3 regions of the Nocardiopsis sp. NPDC055879 genome follow, and region 2 is predicted to be linked to each of the others. Evidence: riboswitches for the same ligand, from Rfam matches in the RefSeq annotation. Region 2 holds a riboswitch; each other region holds the start of a gene.
What was found. Region 2 has a riboswitch for cobalamin ahead of ACWGKS_RS15685 (ribonucleoside-diphosphate reductase subunit alpha). Riboswitches for the same ligand answer to the same signal wherever they lie in the genome.
Positions count from the first base shown of each region.

Region 1: another riboswitch for cobalamin. It lies ahead of metE (5-methyltetrahydropteroyltriglutamate--homocysteine S-methyltransferase); the one in region 2 lies ahead of ACWGKS_RS15685 (ribonucleoside-diphosphate reductase subunit alpha).
Region 3: another riboswitch for cobalamin. It lies ahead of ACWGKS_RS21650 (CoA-acylating methylmalonate-semialdehyde dehydrogenase); the one in region 2 lies ahead of ACWGKS_RS15685 (ribonucleoside-diphosphate reductase subunit alpha).

Region 1 covers NZ_JBSHCT010000001.1:410,182-415,412, reverse strand. The annotation lists gene metE (5-methyltetrahydropteroyltriglutamate--homocysteine S-methyltransferase) at 1-2,135, opposite strand, end outside; cobalamin riboswitch at 2,277-2,499, opposite strand; gene ACWGKS_RS01710 (polysaccharide deacetylase family protein) at 2,681-4,273, shown strand; gene ACWGKS_RS01705 (polysaccharide deacetylase family protein) at 4,489-5,231, shown strand, end outside.
Region 2 covers NZ_JBSHCT010000012.1:3,333-8,563, reverse strand. The annotation lists gene ACWGKS_RS15695 (NYN domain-containing protein) at 1-1,002, shown strand, start outside; gene ACWGKS_RS15690 (hypothetical protein) at 1,037-1,600, shown strand; cobalamin riboswitch at 1,989-2,195, shown strand; gene ACWGKS_RS15685 (ribonucleoside-diphosphate reductase subunit alpha) at 2,352-4,940, shown strand; gene ACWGKS_RS15680 (ribonucleotide-diphosphate reductase subunit beta) at 5,035-5,231, shown strand, end outside.
Region 3 covers NZ_JBSHCT010000018.1:128,875-134,105, forward strand. The annotation lists gene ACWGKS_RS21640 (hypothetical protein) at 1-84, opposite strand, end outside; gene ACWGKS_RS21645 (hypothetical protein) at 221-1,576, opposite strand; adenosylcobalamin (AdoCbl) riboswitch at 1,995-2,145, shown strand; gene ACWGKS_RS21650 (CoA-acylating methylmalonate-semialdehyde dehydrogenase) at 2,143-3,642, shown strand; gene ACWGKS_RS21655 (acyl-CoA dehydrogenase family protein) at 3,639-4,781, shown strand; gene ACWGKS_RS21660 (enoyl-CoA hydratase/isomerase family protein) at 4,781-5,231, shown strand, end outside.

The DNA.
Region 1 (5,231 bases), on a different contig from region 2:
GAGGCCTCGATCTCCTCGACCGAGGGCACCCGCGGCGAGTGGATGTCGTACACGCCCGGACCGATCCCGCGCTTGTAACCGCGCTCGCCCAGGGCCTCCACGAGCTCCATGCGCGACCGGGCCGCCTCGACGCTGGTGACGTCGGCGTCCAACGCCTCGATCCCGTCGACGATCTGGTTGAACTCCGAGTAGCACATGTGCGTGTGGATGGTCGTGCTCGACGCGACCCCGGAGGTGGCCAGTCGGAACGAGTCGACCGCCCACTTCAGGTACGCCGCCCGCTGTTCCTCGCGCAGCGGAAGCAACTCGCGCAGAGCCGCCTCGTCGACCTGGATGTGCCGGATGCCGGCCCGCTCCAGGTCGGCGACCTCGTCGCGCAGCGCCAGACCCACCTGGCGGGCGGTCTCACCCAGCGGCTGGTCGATACGCACGAACGACCAGGCGAGCATGGTGACCGGACCGGTCAGCATGCCCTTGACCGGCTTGTCGGTGCGCGACTGGGCGTAGGTGATCCACTCCACCGTCATCGGCTCGGGACGCGAGACGTCCCCGAACAGGATCGGCGGGCGCACGCACCGCGAACCGTAGGACTGCACCCACCCGTTCTCGGTGGTGGCGTAGCCCTCCAGCTGTTCGGCGAAGTACTGGACCATGTCGTTGCGCTCGGGTTCGCCGTGCACCAGCACGTCCAGACCGATCTCCTCCTGGAGCGCGATGACCCGGTCGATCTCCGCGCGCAGGAGCGCCTTGTAGTCCTCGGTGGGCAGTTCGCCCCGCCGGTGCGCGGCGCGGGCGCGACGCAGCTCGGCGGTCTGCGGGAAGGAGCCGATGGTGGTCGTGGTCAGCGGTCGCAGGGCGGCCACGTCCCGATCCTGGGGACGCTCGTAGGCGTCCGGGCCGAGGGCGTCCAGGCGGGCGCGCACCCGGGCGTCGGTGAAGGACGCGTCCCGCGGCTCGGACGCGCCCTGGTAGTCGGCGTCGGCTCCCTCGGAGAGCACCCGACCGAGCAGCGCGACCTCCCTGGTCTTCTGCTCGGCGAAGGCCAGGGTGGAGCGCAGCTCGGGCGCCAGTGAGGTCTCGGCGTCCAGGTCGATGGGCACGTGCAGCAGCGAGCAGGAAGTGCTCACCGTGAGCTCGTCGGTCAGGGCCAGGAGGGTGCCCAGTTCGGCGACGGCGGCCGGCAGGTCGGTGCGCCAGACGTTGCGGCCGTCCACCACGCCCGCGACCAGGCGGGTGGAGCCCAGCCCCGAGACGGCGGTGAGGTCGGAGGCACCCTCGGAGTCGGTGACCAGGTCCAGGCCCACGGCCTCGACCGGAGAGTCCTTGAGCACGCGCAGGGCGGCGGCGCCGATGGAACCGAAGTAGGTGGACACCAGGAGCGAGGGACGCTCGGTGAGCGACCCCAGGCGCTGGTAGGCGCGCTCCAGGTGGCCGACGGCGGCGCGACCCTCGTCGGTGGCCAGGATCGGCTCGTCGAGCTGGACCTCGGTGACGCCCGCGGCCGACAGGTCGCTCAGGAGCTTGGCGTAGGCGTCCAGGAGCTGGTCGAGGAGCTCGATGGGCTCCCAGCCCTCGGGAGCGTCCTCGGCGGCCTTGGCCAGCAGCAGGAAGGTCAGCGGACCGACCAGGACCGGGCGGGTCTGGAAACCGGCCTCGGCGGCCTCACGGAACTCGGCGAGGGGCTTGTCGCCGACCAGGCGCGGGCGGGTGCTCGGGGAGAGTTCGGGGACCAGGTAGTGGTAGTTGGTGTCGAACCACTTGGTCATCTCCAGCGGCGGCGCGCCCTGCTCGCCGCGGGCGAGGGCGAAGTAGCGGCGCAGCTGCTCGTCCCGCTCCTCTGCCTGGGCCGGGGAGGTGAAACGGGCGGGCACGAGGTCGAACAGGACCGCTGTGTCCAACACCTGGTCGTAGTAGGAGAAGGTGTTCGACGGGATGTCGTCCACTCCGGCCTCGCGCAGTCGGGCGTAGACGCCCTTGCGCAGGTCGGCGGCGACGGCGTCGAGTTCGGCGGCCGTGGTGTCGCCCTTCCAGTAGGACTCACTGGCGCGCTTGAGTTCGCGGGCGGGGCCGATGCGCGGGTAACCGTGGACCGTGGAGCGCACGGACGGCCCGGAGGCCGCGGGGTTGCTGACCATGAAGCTTCTCTCCCTCGTCGAAAGCCGGGTACCGGCCACGAGAGCGGGGCGAGGAGCGCGGCACGACGAGGGGCTCACCCGGGGCGCACGTGCCTGACGACCTCGGCCCTCCCTCGGGGCGCGGGACCACCGGCGGCACAGGCGCACCACCGGGTGGAGGCAGGTCTTCGGACTCGTGGGCGTTTCCGACGTCGTGCGCCGGTCGTCCTAATGATCACCGCTTCCCGGTTTTCCGACTTTTCCGGTCGGATCACCAGTGCTTATGGCGACGCTCGTTCCCACATACCGCTGCGGGGCAGTCCCGGATTCGCACCGGGTTCCCTCTTTCGACACACTCCGACCGACCGGAGCGGGCTCCGGGAGTCGATGGTGGGAGTGTGTACCTTCCACGCCTGCAAGTATAGGGAGCACCCCCTTCGCCCCTGCACCCGGCGTGACCCCTTGGCCCGGAGCACACCAGCGAACCCATTTCGTGTGCCCGGCATCACACCCGATACCAGCGTTACGCGAAAGACCCCCGTCCTTTCGCGAACGTTCGTCTGACGATGAGCGTGGAGAGCCCCCAGGTGAAGCAGCAAGACGGTCCCAGCATGGCCCCCGACCGCCCCGTTCTCACGGCAGCGATCGCGATGGTCGTCCTCTTGGGACTGGTGCTGTCGGCGACACGACCACCGGGCCTGCCCGAGGACGGAGTCATCGAGAGCATCACACGGAACGTGGCGGTGGACACCGACGACGACCTTCCGGCGGAAGGTTCCGAGGAGGGGACGACCGTGGTGGACACGGCCGCGCTCCCCGGCACCGAGGAGGCCTCGGTCGACTACGAGGGCGACAGTGAGGTGGCCGTCGCCTACCCGGCCATCCCCAACGCCGACCCCCTCACCGACTTCCTGGACCGCACCCTGACCGACCAGGTGCACGCCTTCGACGCCGCCAACCCCGGTGCGGCCTCCTTCGAGGGCGAGTGGCGGTTGACCGCCGCCGGTGACGGGGTCGTGGGCGTGCGGATCACCACCACCGAGACCGACTCGGAGGAGACCCGCGTCGGTCACAGCACCTACTGGTACGAGACCGACGACGGCTCGGTGCACGGTTCCAGCGGCCTGCTCGCCGGACAGGACGAGCTGGCCGCGCTCAACGACCGCGTACTCGAAGAGGTCCCGGACACCGTGGCGGCGGTGTCCCTGTACCCGATCAGCGGCCTTTACGACTCCCTCGCGTTCAGCCCCGAGGGCGACCTGATCGTGGAGTTCGACGATGGACAGGTCGCGCCCACCTCCGAGGGTCGCGTCGGCGTCGTGATCGAACGCGACGAGGCCGAGGAACTGCTGTCGGAGTTCGGGGTGCGGGCGCGCGACGCCGCGACCAAGGGCGTCGAGGAGTTCACCGTGGCCGCGGCCCCCGAGGCGGAGAAGGATGGCACCGGCGTCGCCTCCCCCGGTGAGATCTCCCCCGTCGACGACGGGATCGACTGCACCGACCCCGAGACGCGCTGCGTGGCGCTGACCTACGACGACGGCCCCGGCGGCCGGACCTCGGAGCTGCTGGACACACTCGCCGAGCACGACGCCAAGGCGACCTTCTTCGTCACCGGCCACCCGGTGATGGAGGACCCGTTCACGGTGCGCCGCACCTACGCGGAGGGCCACGAACTGGCCAACCACACCCTGGCCCACCCCGACCTGGCCACGCTCGGCGCCGGAGGCGTGCGCGCGGACCTGGACCCGGTCCAGGCGCTGGTGTACCGGGAGACCGGATACACGATGGACCTGATGCGTCCGCCCTACGGTTCCACCAACGACACCGTCGCCCAGGTCACCGAGGAGATGGGCATGGCCCAGATCCTGTGGAGCGTGGACACCAACGACTGGAAGGACCGCAAGGCCGGTGTGGTCGCCGACCGGGCCGTGGACGGCGCCTCGGACGGGGCGATCATCCTGATGCACGACATCCACGACACCACCATCGACGCGTCCCGCGAGATCGTCCGTGAGCTGGACGAGCAGGGCTACACCATGGTGACGGTCTCGCAGTTGCTCGGCACCCCGGAGCCGGGTCGCAGCTACGTCGACGGGGTTCCGGAGGAGCCCGAGGACGAGGAGTCCGAGGGGGCCCAGGGGGCCGCCGAGGACGGCTGACGGGGATCCTGGGATTACCGGGCCCGGGGCGCTGTCCACATGTGGACAGCGCCCCGGGCCCGGCGTTCTTCTCCCCTATGTTGCTCCCATCAGGTGCGGGAGCATCCGCTTTCAGGGAGAGGGAGCCGGGTTTGTCGTCGAGCGAGAACGCACCGGGACACACCACCGCCCGACGTCGTGGGAGCGGTGGGGGACGGCTCTGGCCCGGATCCCTGATGGTCGCCCTGGCCCTCCCCCTCGCCGCGTGTACGCAGGACCCGGCGGGCGGCGGCGACCCCGAGTCGATCGGAGTCCTGTCCGCGGAGATCGGTGACGGCGTCCGGGAACGGACGACCGGCGCGGAGGGGTACGAGGATCACCACCACGTCCCGGAGGCCGAGGTCGCGGTCTCCCTCCCCGAGTTCGCGAACGCCGAGCCCTTCACCGAGACCCTCGCGGCCCGAGCCGACGACGAGGTCCAGGACTTTCGCGCGGGAACCCGCGACCCGGTGAGCCTGGACATCGACTGGGAGCTGGTGGCCGCCGCCGACGGAGTGCTCGGGGTGCGACTCCTGCGCACCGAGGAGGACATGCACGGCCTTCGCGAGGGCTATTCCACCTACTGGTACGACGGGACCACCCGGCACACCGCCTACTCCACCGAGCTGCTCGCCGGGCAGGAGGAGCTGGACGCGCTCAACGACATCGTCCGCGAAGACCTCTCCGAGGACGTGGAGGTCGACCCCGACTCCCTGTTCCCCGTCCTGCGCACCTACGACTCCATCGGTTTCAACGGCGACGGCGACCTGGTGGTGGAGTTCGACGACGGGCACCTGTCACCCGTGGAGGAGGGACACGTGCCCTCCGCCGAGTTCGGCCGCAAGGTCGTGGTGGTCGACCACGAGACCGCCGCGCCGCTCCTGTCCGACCTGGGCGAGCGGGCCAGGGAGGCCTCCCTTGTGGACGAGACCGATCTGAC
Region 2 (5,231 bases):
CGGAACGGCATGGTCGAACCGGCCACGCCCTCCACGGGTGGACTCGAAGCGATGTTCGCCGGCACCGGTGGCCAGCCCGTTCCACAGGGCAGCGCCATGGAACAGTTGCGCGCGATGCGTCGCTCGCTGGCCCAACAGCGCGGCGACCACCTCGCCGGCCCCTCGGGCGAGAACGCCCCTCCCGGAGCGATCGACGCCAACGGTTTCCCCTCGGGGGGACAGGCGGTGAACGGCAACGGGGTCTACCCGGGCGCCGGTCAGAACGGGCAGGCCGGGTACGTCGGCCCCCACACGGGCGCCCATCCGGCGCCGCGTGGAGCGGACGGAGGGTACGGGCTGCCGGCCAGACCCGGACCCGCCCAGGCGGCCGGAGGCGGTCCACAGGGCTTCGCCGGAACGGGCCCACAACAGGCCTTCTCCAATACGGGACCACAGCCCGCCTTCGGGGCGGGCACCGGTCCACAGGCCTCGTTCGCGCCCGACCCGCAACAGGCTCCACCCCATAGAAACCCTCCCGCCCCCGACCCCAGGTTCGGTGGCGGACACGGCGAGGAGCAGGGGTTCGGAGGTGGGGCGGACACAAACCCTACCTATGGGACCAGTACGGCAACTGACACCGCGCACAGCGGTGGCGCCGCGCCCCGTTTCGGGGAACGGCGACCTACTGGTCCCGAGTACGACGGCCGATTCGGCCCCGGCGGTTACCAGGAATCCACTCACAGTCCTGGATATGCCCAACAGACGGGGCTCGGCGCGCATACCGTTGATGATGCGGTGCACATCGCGCACAAGGAAGGGAACGACTTCGCGGAGTCGATCGCACGCGAGGCGCCGGTCCTTTGGGTGGAGGCCGTCCTCGCCCGCAGGCCCCGGATGCCCTCGGACCTGGAGGCTCGTCTGCTCCAGGGATCCTCGCTCCCGATCGACCACCTGCTGCGCGACGAGGTCCGAGATGGACTGCGCCAGGGGTTCTGGCAGGCCTTGGAGCGTGCCAGGCCCTGATCGGTGGGTGGGGAGAGCGAGTTGGGATGGGGCGATGCGGTTGACCCACGTGACGACGGCAGAACTCGACCGGTTGGAATTCCACGCCGTCCGATCCGGTGAACACGGCCGGACCGCCGCCCGACTACTGGACCTGGCCAACAGCGTCGACGCCGGTAGCGAGGTCACGCGGGCGGAGCTGTTCGTACGCGCCGGAGAACAGTGGGAGATCGCCCAGGAGTTCGAACGCGCCTGTTCCGCCTATCAGCGGGCCATAGACGATGGTGGCCCCACCGTGGTCGACGCGCACGCCCTCAGCGCCGGCGCCCTGTTGCAACTGGACGAGCGGCAGCAGGCCGAGGGGCACCTCAAGCGGCTGGAGACCGGTGAACCGGTCGGATTGCCCACCCACATCCACGTCACCGAGGCGTTGTACGCCCACGACGACCTGGAGGGCGCCGAACGGTGGGCCACCGTGGGCGCCCGACGACACGCCGGGCGCCCACAAAGTCCGTGCGATCGGGATCTGTTCCTCGAACTCCTGCGGATCCGATTTCGGATCAGGGCCGACCTCGGGCTGGCGGAGGATGATCTGGACCTCCTTCTCGACCAGGAGTGACCGCGCGATCCGACGAGATCGTAGGCGATCGGAGCGGGCGGCCTCCGGTTCGGTCGTCCCGCGCGTGTCCCGTGGTGGCGGGTTTCGGGGTGGGGCGGCGGCGCGGGTCGAGCACCGACAGACCGGGATCGGCCGGCCGCGAGTGAGGTTTCCTACCCTGCCCAGAGGTGCCGTGGCGGACACCCGGGCGAGGTGCCGGGTGCGTTCGTCCCGGGAACGTCCTAGGCTGTGACGCGCCCCCTTCGGGGACCCCTCCCGATACCGTCGCGCAGCCCCGTTCCGGCGCTTTCATACCACGCCCGGGAGGCGTGTTCGACGATCGTCGAAGAATCTGAGAAATCAGCGACACGCCATCATCTTGCGGTGTTCCAAGCCGCCATCCCCTAGATGTAGTATCTGTCCCGCTGGTGGTTCACCGGGCTCGCAAGGGGCCGGTGACGCGAGAGGGAACCCGGTGCGAGTCCGGGACTGCCCCGCAGCGGTGAGTGGGAACGAAGGTCGTCACGCGCACCGGGAACCCCCGAAAGGTCCCGGGAAGCGACGGCTCGGTAGGGCGCCCACGAGTCCGAAAACCTGCCATCGGCACACACCCCCAGGTGTGTACAACGTCGGGGCTTCGAGGGAGAGTCGCCGCGACCCGACGATGGATCGCACGCATCCGGTGCGGCGATCCATCGTTGTGAGCCGCACGCTTGTCACTTGTGCCCCCGCACCCCCACCGGGACTCTTTTACCGAGGTTGGAGCCGCTGTATGACCCTTGACGTCGAGGCCGTGCCCGCATCCGTTCGGCCCGGACCGAACAACGAGGGCGGTCGTCCCGCCGCCGTCGACCGGATCGAGCATGTCGTGGCCGAGGCCTGTGCACGGCTCTCCGGCGTTTCGGCGGAGAAGGTCCTGACCGAGGCGCGTCGCGGGTTCTACCCGGGCATCGCCGACGCCGAGGTCGAGCTCGGCGTCGTCATGGCCGCCCGCAGCTTCGTCGAGGTCGACCCGAACTACTCCTACGTGGCCGCTCGCCTGCTGCTGGACAAGCTCCGCACCGAGGCCCTGAGCTTCATCGGCGGCGCTCCCGAGACCGCCACCCAGGCCGACATGGCCGAGGGCTACGCGGGCTACCTGGCCGCCTACGTCGGTCGTGGCATCGACCTCGGGCAGCTCGACCCCGCCCTCGCCCGGTTCGACCTGGGGCGTCTGGGCAAGGCCCTGCACCCCGAGCGCGACGAGCAGTTCACCTTCCTCGGCATCCAGACCCTGTACGACCGCTACTTCCTGCACAGCGACGAGGTCCGCTACGAGCTGCCGCAGGCGTTCTTCATGCGCGTCGCGATGGGTCTGGCCCTCAACGAGGACGACCGTGAGGCCCGCGCGATCGAGTTCTACGAGCTGCTGAGCTCGTTCGACTTCATGGCCTCCACGCCCACCCTGTTCAACGCGGGCACGGTGCGCGCGCAGCTGTCGTCCTGCTTCCTGACCACGGTCGGCGACGACCTGCAGGACATCTTCCACGGCATCAGCAACAACGCCATGCTGTCCAAGTACTCGGGCGGTCTGGGCAACGACTGGACCCCGGTCCGCGGCCTGGGTTCCCACATCAAGGGCACCAACGGCAAGAGCCAGGGCGTCGTCCCGTTCCTGAAGATCGCCAACGACACCGCGGTCGCGGTCAACCAGGGCGGCAAGCGCAAGGGCGCGGTCTGCGCCTACCTGGAGACCTGGCACATCGACATCGAGGAATTCCTCGACCTTCGCAAGAACACCGGTGACGAGCGCCGCCGCACCCACGACATGAACACCGCGAACTGGGTTCCGGACCTGTTCATGCAGCGTGTGGAGGAGCAGGGCACCTGGACCCTGTTCTCGCCGGACGAGGTCCCGGACCTGCACGACAAGTACGGCAAGGACTTCGTCGAGGCCTACGAGAAGTACGAGGCCGAGGCCGAGGCCGGTCGTATCAAGGTCTCCAAGAAGATGCCCGCCGTGGACCTGTGGCGCCGCATGCTCACCATGCTGTTCGAGACCGGCCACCCGTGGATCACCTTCAAGGACCCGTCCAACCTGCGTTCGCCGCAGCAGCACAACGGCGTGGTGCACTCCTCCAACCTGTGCACCGAGATCACGCTGAACACGAACAAGGACGAGGTCGCGGTCTGCAACCTCGGTTCGGTGAACCTGCCCCAGCACGTGGGCCCGGACGGCGTCGACGTCGAGCGTCTGCGTCGTACCGTCCGCACCGCCGTGCGCATGCTCGACAACGTCATCGACGTGAACTTCTACACGATCCCCGAGGCGCGTCGCGCGAACATGCGTCACCGCCCCGTGGGTCTGGGTCTCATGGGCTTCCAGGACGCCCTGTTCAAGATCCGCACGCCCTTCGCCTCCGAGGGCGCGGTGAACTTCGCCGACGAGAGCATGGAGCTGATCAGCTACTACGCCATCGAGGCCTCCATGGAGCTGGCCGCCGAGCGCGGCTCCTACGAGAGCTTCGACGGTTCGCTGTGGAGCCGCGGCATCCTGCCGATCGACTCCCTGAGGCTGCTGGCCGACTCCCGCGACGGTGCCCTGGAGATGGACCGCGGCGAGACCCTGGACTGGGACTCACTGCGCGAGCGCGTCAAGACCACCGGGATGCGCAACTCCAACGTCATGGCGATCGCGCCCACCGCGACCATCGCCAACATCACCGGTGTGAACCAGTCGATCGAGCCGGTCTACCGGAACCTGTTCGTCAAGTCGAACATGTCCGGTGACTTCACCGTCGTCAACGACTACCTGGTCCGCGACCTCAAGGAGCGGGGCCTGTGGGACGACGAGATGGTGTCCGCGCTGAAGATGCACGACGGCAGCCTCGGTGAGATCGACCGGGTCCCGGACGACCTCAAGGCGCTGTACGCCACCGCGTTCGAGGTCGACCCGACCTGGCTGGTGGACGCGGGTTCGCGCCGTCAGAAGTGGATCGACCAGGCCCAGTCGCTGAACCTGTACATGGCCGCGCCCAGTGGTAAGAAGCTGGACACCCTGTACCGTCGCGCTTGGCGCTCCGGGCTCAAGACCACGTACTACCTGCGTTCGCAGAGCGCCACCCACGTGGAGAAGAGCACGCTGAAGGGCACCGACGGCCGCCTGAACGCCGTGTCGGCCACCCCGACGCCGGCCGCCGCGCCGAGCCCCGTCGCGACCCCGAGCCCGAGCCCGAGCCCGGCCGCGACCCCGAGTCCGGCAGCGAGCCCCCGCCCGGCCCCGGCCCCGGTCACCGAGCCCACGGAGCCCGAGGACGAGTTCGAGATCATCGAGGACCAGGCGTGCAGCATCGATGACCCCGAGTGCGAGGCCTGCCAGTAGGAACGCCCGGGGCCGGCGGGCGACCCCCGCCGGCCCCTCCTCGCCCCTCCACTCCCGTAGACGACCCGGTACGACCGGAGAACGGAACACGAGCATGACCGCGGTTTCCGAGAACAACGCCGCCTCCACCGGTCTCGGTGAGATCCAGCGTGACGCCGAGCGCGTGAACGTCGACGACAAGGCGATGATCAACGCCCGCGCCGACGTGAACCAGCTGCTGCCCCTCAAGTACACGTGGGCGTGGGAGAAGTACCTGTCGGGGTGCAACAACCACTGGATGCCCACCGAGGT
Region 3 (5,231 bases), on a different contig from region 2:
GCCTTCTTGACGACCCTCTTCACGGCCTTGGCCGACGTACTTGCGGGCGAAGTCGCTCTGCCACTCGTAGGTACCGGTCGCCATCAGGTCCTCCCACATTTTCCGTGCCGCAGCGTTCAGCTTCGACTCTGGAGCAGGCGTACCTGGAGCTCGTGTTCGAATCCGGGCATGACAGGAAACTACAGAAAGTGACCGGCCCGTGTCCGGTAAAACGGAGAACTCAGCCCTTGGCCGTCTCGAAGGGGATCGTGAGGGTTCGTTCCTCGGAAACTCGCAGGTGGAGCGGGGCGAGGGCGGCGAGCATCTTCGGAGCGGGTGCGTGGCCGGAGGTGACCAGACGTTCGGCGAGCACACCGGTGACCAGGCCGGGGTCGTCGACGGGGCCGGTGAAGCGAACCCGCAGGAGCGACCCGTCGCGAGTGCGCAGCCGGACCTCCTCGGCCGAGTACACGGCGGTGAGCAGGGCGCCGGGGCGGTGCGCGAACACCGTCTCGGACCACAGGCGTTCGTCGGCGGGCAACGCCTCTTCGGCGATGGTGAGGACGTCGGCCGCCGCGGCGAGTCGGTGGTCCATCTCGGCGTCGGAGCAGACGAGGACACCACCGGATTTCGGCGCCGGGCTGCGATACACGGCGAGACCGTCGTCGGTGGGCCGTACCCGGACCCAGAGGGAGGTCGGCTCCGGGCTCTGGACCTCGGGCTTCGGTGGTGCCATGAGGCGGGGCCGGCCGGGCGGGGGAGTGGCGCCCATGAGGCGGTAGGCCTCGGCGCGGATGAGGTCGAGGGCCCGACCCGGGGCGGAACTCACCCAGGTGAGGGCGGTCTCGTGGGTGAGTTCGCGTAGTTTCTCGGCCTGCTCGAACTGGGGCACGAGGGTGGCGTGGGGATCGAGCGGGTGGGCGACCTCGTAGAGCCGTCCCAGGGCGGAGTCCGGGTCGACGGAGTCCCGGCCGTCGGAGCTGAGGAGGACGGGCCGGCCGAGGGCGGCGGCGTAGACGCTCACGGATCCGTGGTCGGAGAGCACGAGGTCGGCGGCGATGACGGCGGCCCGCCAGCCCTCGTGGGGTGGGATCAGGAGGAGGCCGGAACGGAGGGCCTCGTCCTGCCAGATTCTGATCTGGCGCGGCCCGTGGGAGGACCAGACGTTCGGGTGCAGGACGAGCGCGACCCGGTAGTGGTCGTAGGGAAGCCGGGCGAGCAATTCGGTGATGACGCCCGGGTGGCTTCCGTAGAGGGATTCGTCGTTCCAAGTGGAATTGACGGTGATGAGTTTCTGGCCGTGGCGTAGGCCGAGGGCCTTTCGGTAGGTGAGTCGGTGGGGCACTCCGGCGAGCAGCCGGTCGTAGCAGGGATCACCGGAGAGGAAGGCGAGCGGGAGCGCGTCGGGGCAGCCTTGGGCGAGGCGGTCGAACTGTTCGCCGTGCGAGAGGGCGATGGAGCTGGGGACCAGCCGTCCCTGGTGTTTGAGGGTGTCGTCGGAGAGCCCGAAGACCTCCTGACTTCTGACTCCTGACTCCTGACTCCTGACTCCTGACTCCTGACTCCTGCGACCATTTTTTATTATAACCGTTGCCATGGGGAATGCGCAGGATTTTTGTTTTTAATTCATGAAGGTCGTCCCCGAGGCTCGCGGTGATCGCGAGATCGAATTCCGTTTCCTTCGCCTTTTCCCAGGAGATGTGCCGGATCTGCGTTTCTCGGAGGTATTCGTCGAGACCGTTGGCGAAGACACCGCCGGTGGTCCGGGTGCAGTAGAGCTGCACGCGCGGGTCGTACAGGGCCGGAAGCACGTCGGCGATGCGGGTGGCGGCGGTGAGGCTGTGGATCACCAGGAGAACGTGCAGGTCGGCGCGGGCGGTGCGCCACGCGGGGGTGAGGGCGAGGGGTCTGCCGGCGGGGGTGTCGTCCTTGGCGGTCACAAGTCGCAGAGCCTACCGGGCGCGAGTGGGGTGACACCAAGTACCGGGTCGAGGGGTCTGGATTTATTAGGACGTCCAACTATATGGTGGCCCCACCGCGGAGCGGGGAAGCCGGTGCGAGTCCGGCGCGGTCCCGCCACTGTGACCGGGGGAACTCCTCGGAAGTCAGGTCACCGCCCGCGGCCAAGGAACCGTGTGATCCACGAGGATGGAGCGAACACGTATGGTCAGCGAGCTGACGCATTTCGTGCAGGGCGAGAAGGTCCACGGCCGGTCGGGCGTCTTCGGCGACGTCTACGATCCCAACACCGGAAGGGTCCAGGCGCGGGTGCCGCTCGCGGACCGGACCGAGACCGAGCAGATCATCACCGACGCCGAGCGGGCACAGGTCGAATGGGGTTCCTGGAGCCCGCAGCGCAGGGCCCGGGTCCTGCTCCGCTTCCTGCAACTGGTCGAGGACGAGCGGGCGAACATCGCCAAGGCCCTGTCCGCCGAACACGGCAAGACCATCGCCGACGCCCACGGTGACCTGCAACGGGGCCTGGAAGTGGTGGAGTTCGCCGCCGGCATTCCGCACCTGTCCAAGGGCGAGTTCACCGACAACGCCGGCACCGGCATCGACGTGCACTCCCTGCGCCAACCCCTGGGCGTGGTCGCGGGCATCACCCCGTTCAACTTCCCCGCCATGATCCCGCTGTGGAAGGCCGCGCCCGCGCTGGCCTGCGGTAACGCCTTCGTGCTCAAACCGTCCGAGCGCGACCCCTCCGTGCCGTTGATGTTGGCGGAACTGTTCGTCGAGGCCGGGCTGCCCCCGGGTGTGTTCAACGTGGTCAACGGTGGCAAGGAGGCCGTGGACACCCTGCTCACCGACCCGCGGATCGCCGCCGTCGGGTTCGTGGGCTCCACCCCCATCGCGCAATACGTGTACTCCACGGCCACCGCCCACGGTAAGCGCGCCCAGTGCTTCGGCGGCGCCAAGAACCACATGATCGTCATGCCCGACGCCGACCTGGACCAGGTCACGGATGCCCTGATCGGAGCCGGATACGGGTCGGCCGGTGAACGCTGCATGGCGATCTCCGTCGCGGTCCCGGTGGGTGAGGAGACCGCCGACGCGCTGGTCGCCAAGCTCAAGGACCGCATCGCGGGGCTCCGGGTGGGTGCCTCCGACGACCCCGACGCGGACTTCGGCCCGTTGGTCTCGCGGGAAGCCCTCCAACGGGTCGACGAATACGTCGCGTTGGGCGTGGAGGAGGGTGCCGACCTGGTCGTGGACGGTCGCGGCCACACCGTGCCCGGCCACGAGGAGGGCTTCTTCGCCGGTCCGTCGCTGTTCGACCGGGTCACCCCCGACATGCGGATCCACCAGGAGGAGATCTTCGGACCCGTGCTGTCGGTGGTGCGCGCCGCCGACTACGAGGAGGCCCTGCGTCTGCCCAGCGAACACGAGTACGGCAACGGAGTCGCCATCTTCACCCGTGACGGGGACACCGCTCGTGACTTCTCGCACCGGGTGAACACCGGAATGGTCGGCGTGAACGTGCCCATCCCGGTGCCGATCGCCTACCACACCTTCGGTGGCTGGAAGCGGTCCGGCTTCGGCGACCTCAACCAGCACGGACCGGACTCGATCCGTTTCTACACCCGGACCAAGACGGTCACCTCGCGTTGGCCCTCCGGGGTCAAGGAGGGCGCGGAGTTCACGATTCCGGTCGTGCGATGAACGCCGCCCTCACCGACGAACAGCGCGCCCTCACCGAGACCGCCCGCGCGTTCGCCGACGAACACCTCGCACCGCACGCCGTCGAGTGGGACCAGGCCAGGCACTTTCCCGTCGACGTGCTCCGCAAGGCCGCCGAACTCGGTATGGGCGGTCTCTACGTCTCCGAGGAGTTCGGGGGCACCGGCTTGACCAGGATGGACGGTGTCCTCGCCTTCGAGGCGCTGGCCACCGGCTGTCCGTCCGTGGCCGGGTACCTGTCGATCCACAACATGGTCGCCTGGATGATCGACCGCTACGGCGACGACGCCCAGCGCGTCCGGTGGCTGCCGAACCTGTGCACCATGCAGGCCCTGGGCAGCTACTGCCTGACCGAACCCGAAGCCGGTTCCGACGCCGCGTCCCTCACCACCCGGGCGGTCCGCGACGGCGACCACTACGTTCTGTCCGGCACCAAACAGTTCATCTCCGGGGCGGGCGCCTCCGAGGTGTACGTGGTCATGGCCCGCACCGGCGGCGACGGGGCCACCGGCGTCTCCGCGTTCATCGTGCACCGCGACGACCCCGGGCTGTCCTTCGGGGCCGACGAGGCGAAGATGGGCTGGAACGCCCAACCCACCCGACAGGTCCTCTTGGACGGGGTTCGCCTGCCCGCCGACCGGAGGTTGGGCGCGGAGGGCGACGGGTTCCGTATCGCCATGAACGGCCTCAACGGCGGCCGTCTCGGCATCGCCGCCTGCTCACTGGGCGGCGCCCGGCGAGCCCTGGAGGACACCGTGTCCTATCTGGGTGACCGTGAGGCCTTCGGGGTCCCCCTCATCAACGCCCAGGCGCTGCGTTTCCGGTTGGCGGAGATGGCCACCGAACTGGAGGCCGCGCGCTCCCTACTGTGGCGGGCCGCCGCGGCCCTGGACGCCGGTGACGCCGACGCCGCGCACCTGTGCGCCATGGCCAAGCGGTTCGCCACGGAGGCCGGCTACACCGTCGCCGACCACGCCCTCCAATTGCACGGGGGGTACGGCTACCTCGCCGAATACGGAATTGAGAAGATCGTGCGCGACCTGAGGGTGCACCGAATCCTGGAAGGAACCAACGAGATCATGAGCCTGATCATCGCTCGCGGACTGACCGGGGCCGCCTGATGTCCAACGCCATTGAAGACACGGTGCTCCTGCGCGTCGACAAGGGGCTGGCCCACGCCACCCTCAACCGGCCACGCGCCATCAACGCCCTCGACCACGACATGGTCCGGACGCTCGCCGACACACTCGACTCCTGGGAGAAGGACGAGTCCGTCTCCGTGGTGCTCGTCGACGGCGCCGGCGACCGCGGCCTGTGCGCGGGCGGCGACATCCGCGCCATCCGCTCCAGTGCCATCGACGGCGACGACGGAGCCGCCCGCTTCTGGCGGGACGAGTACCACCTCAACGCCCATATCGCCCGCTACACCAAGCCCTACGTCGCCTTCATGGACGGCGTCGTCATGGGCGGCGGTGTCGGGGTGTCCGCGCATGGCGGAGTCCGTGTGGTCACCGAGCGCTCCAAGGTGGGCATGCCGGAGACCACCATCGGGTTCGTCCCGGACGTGGGCG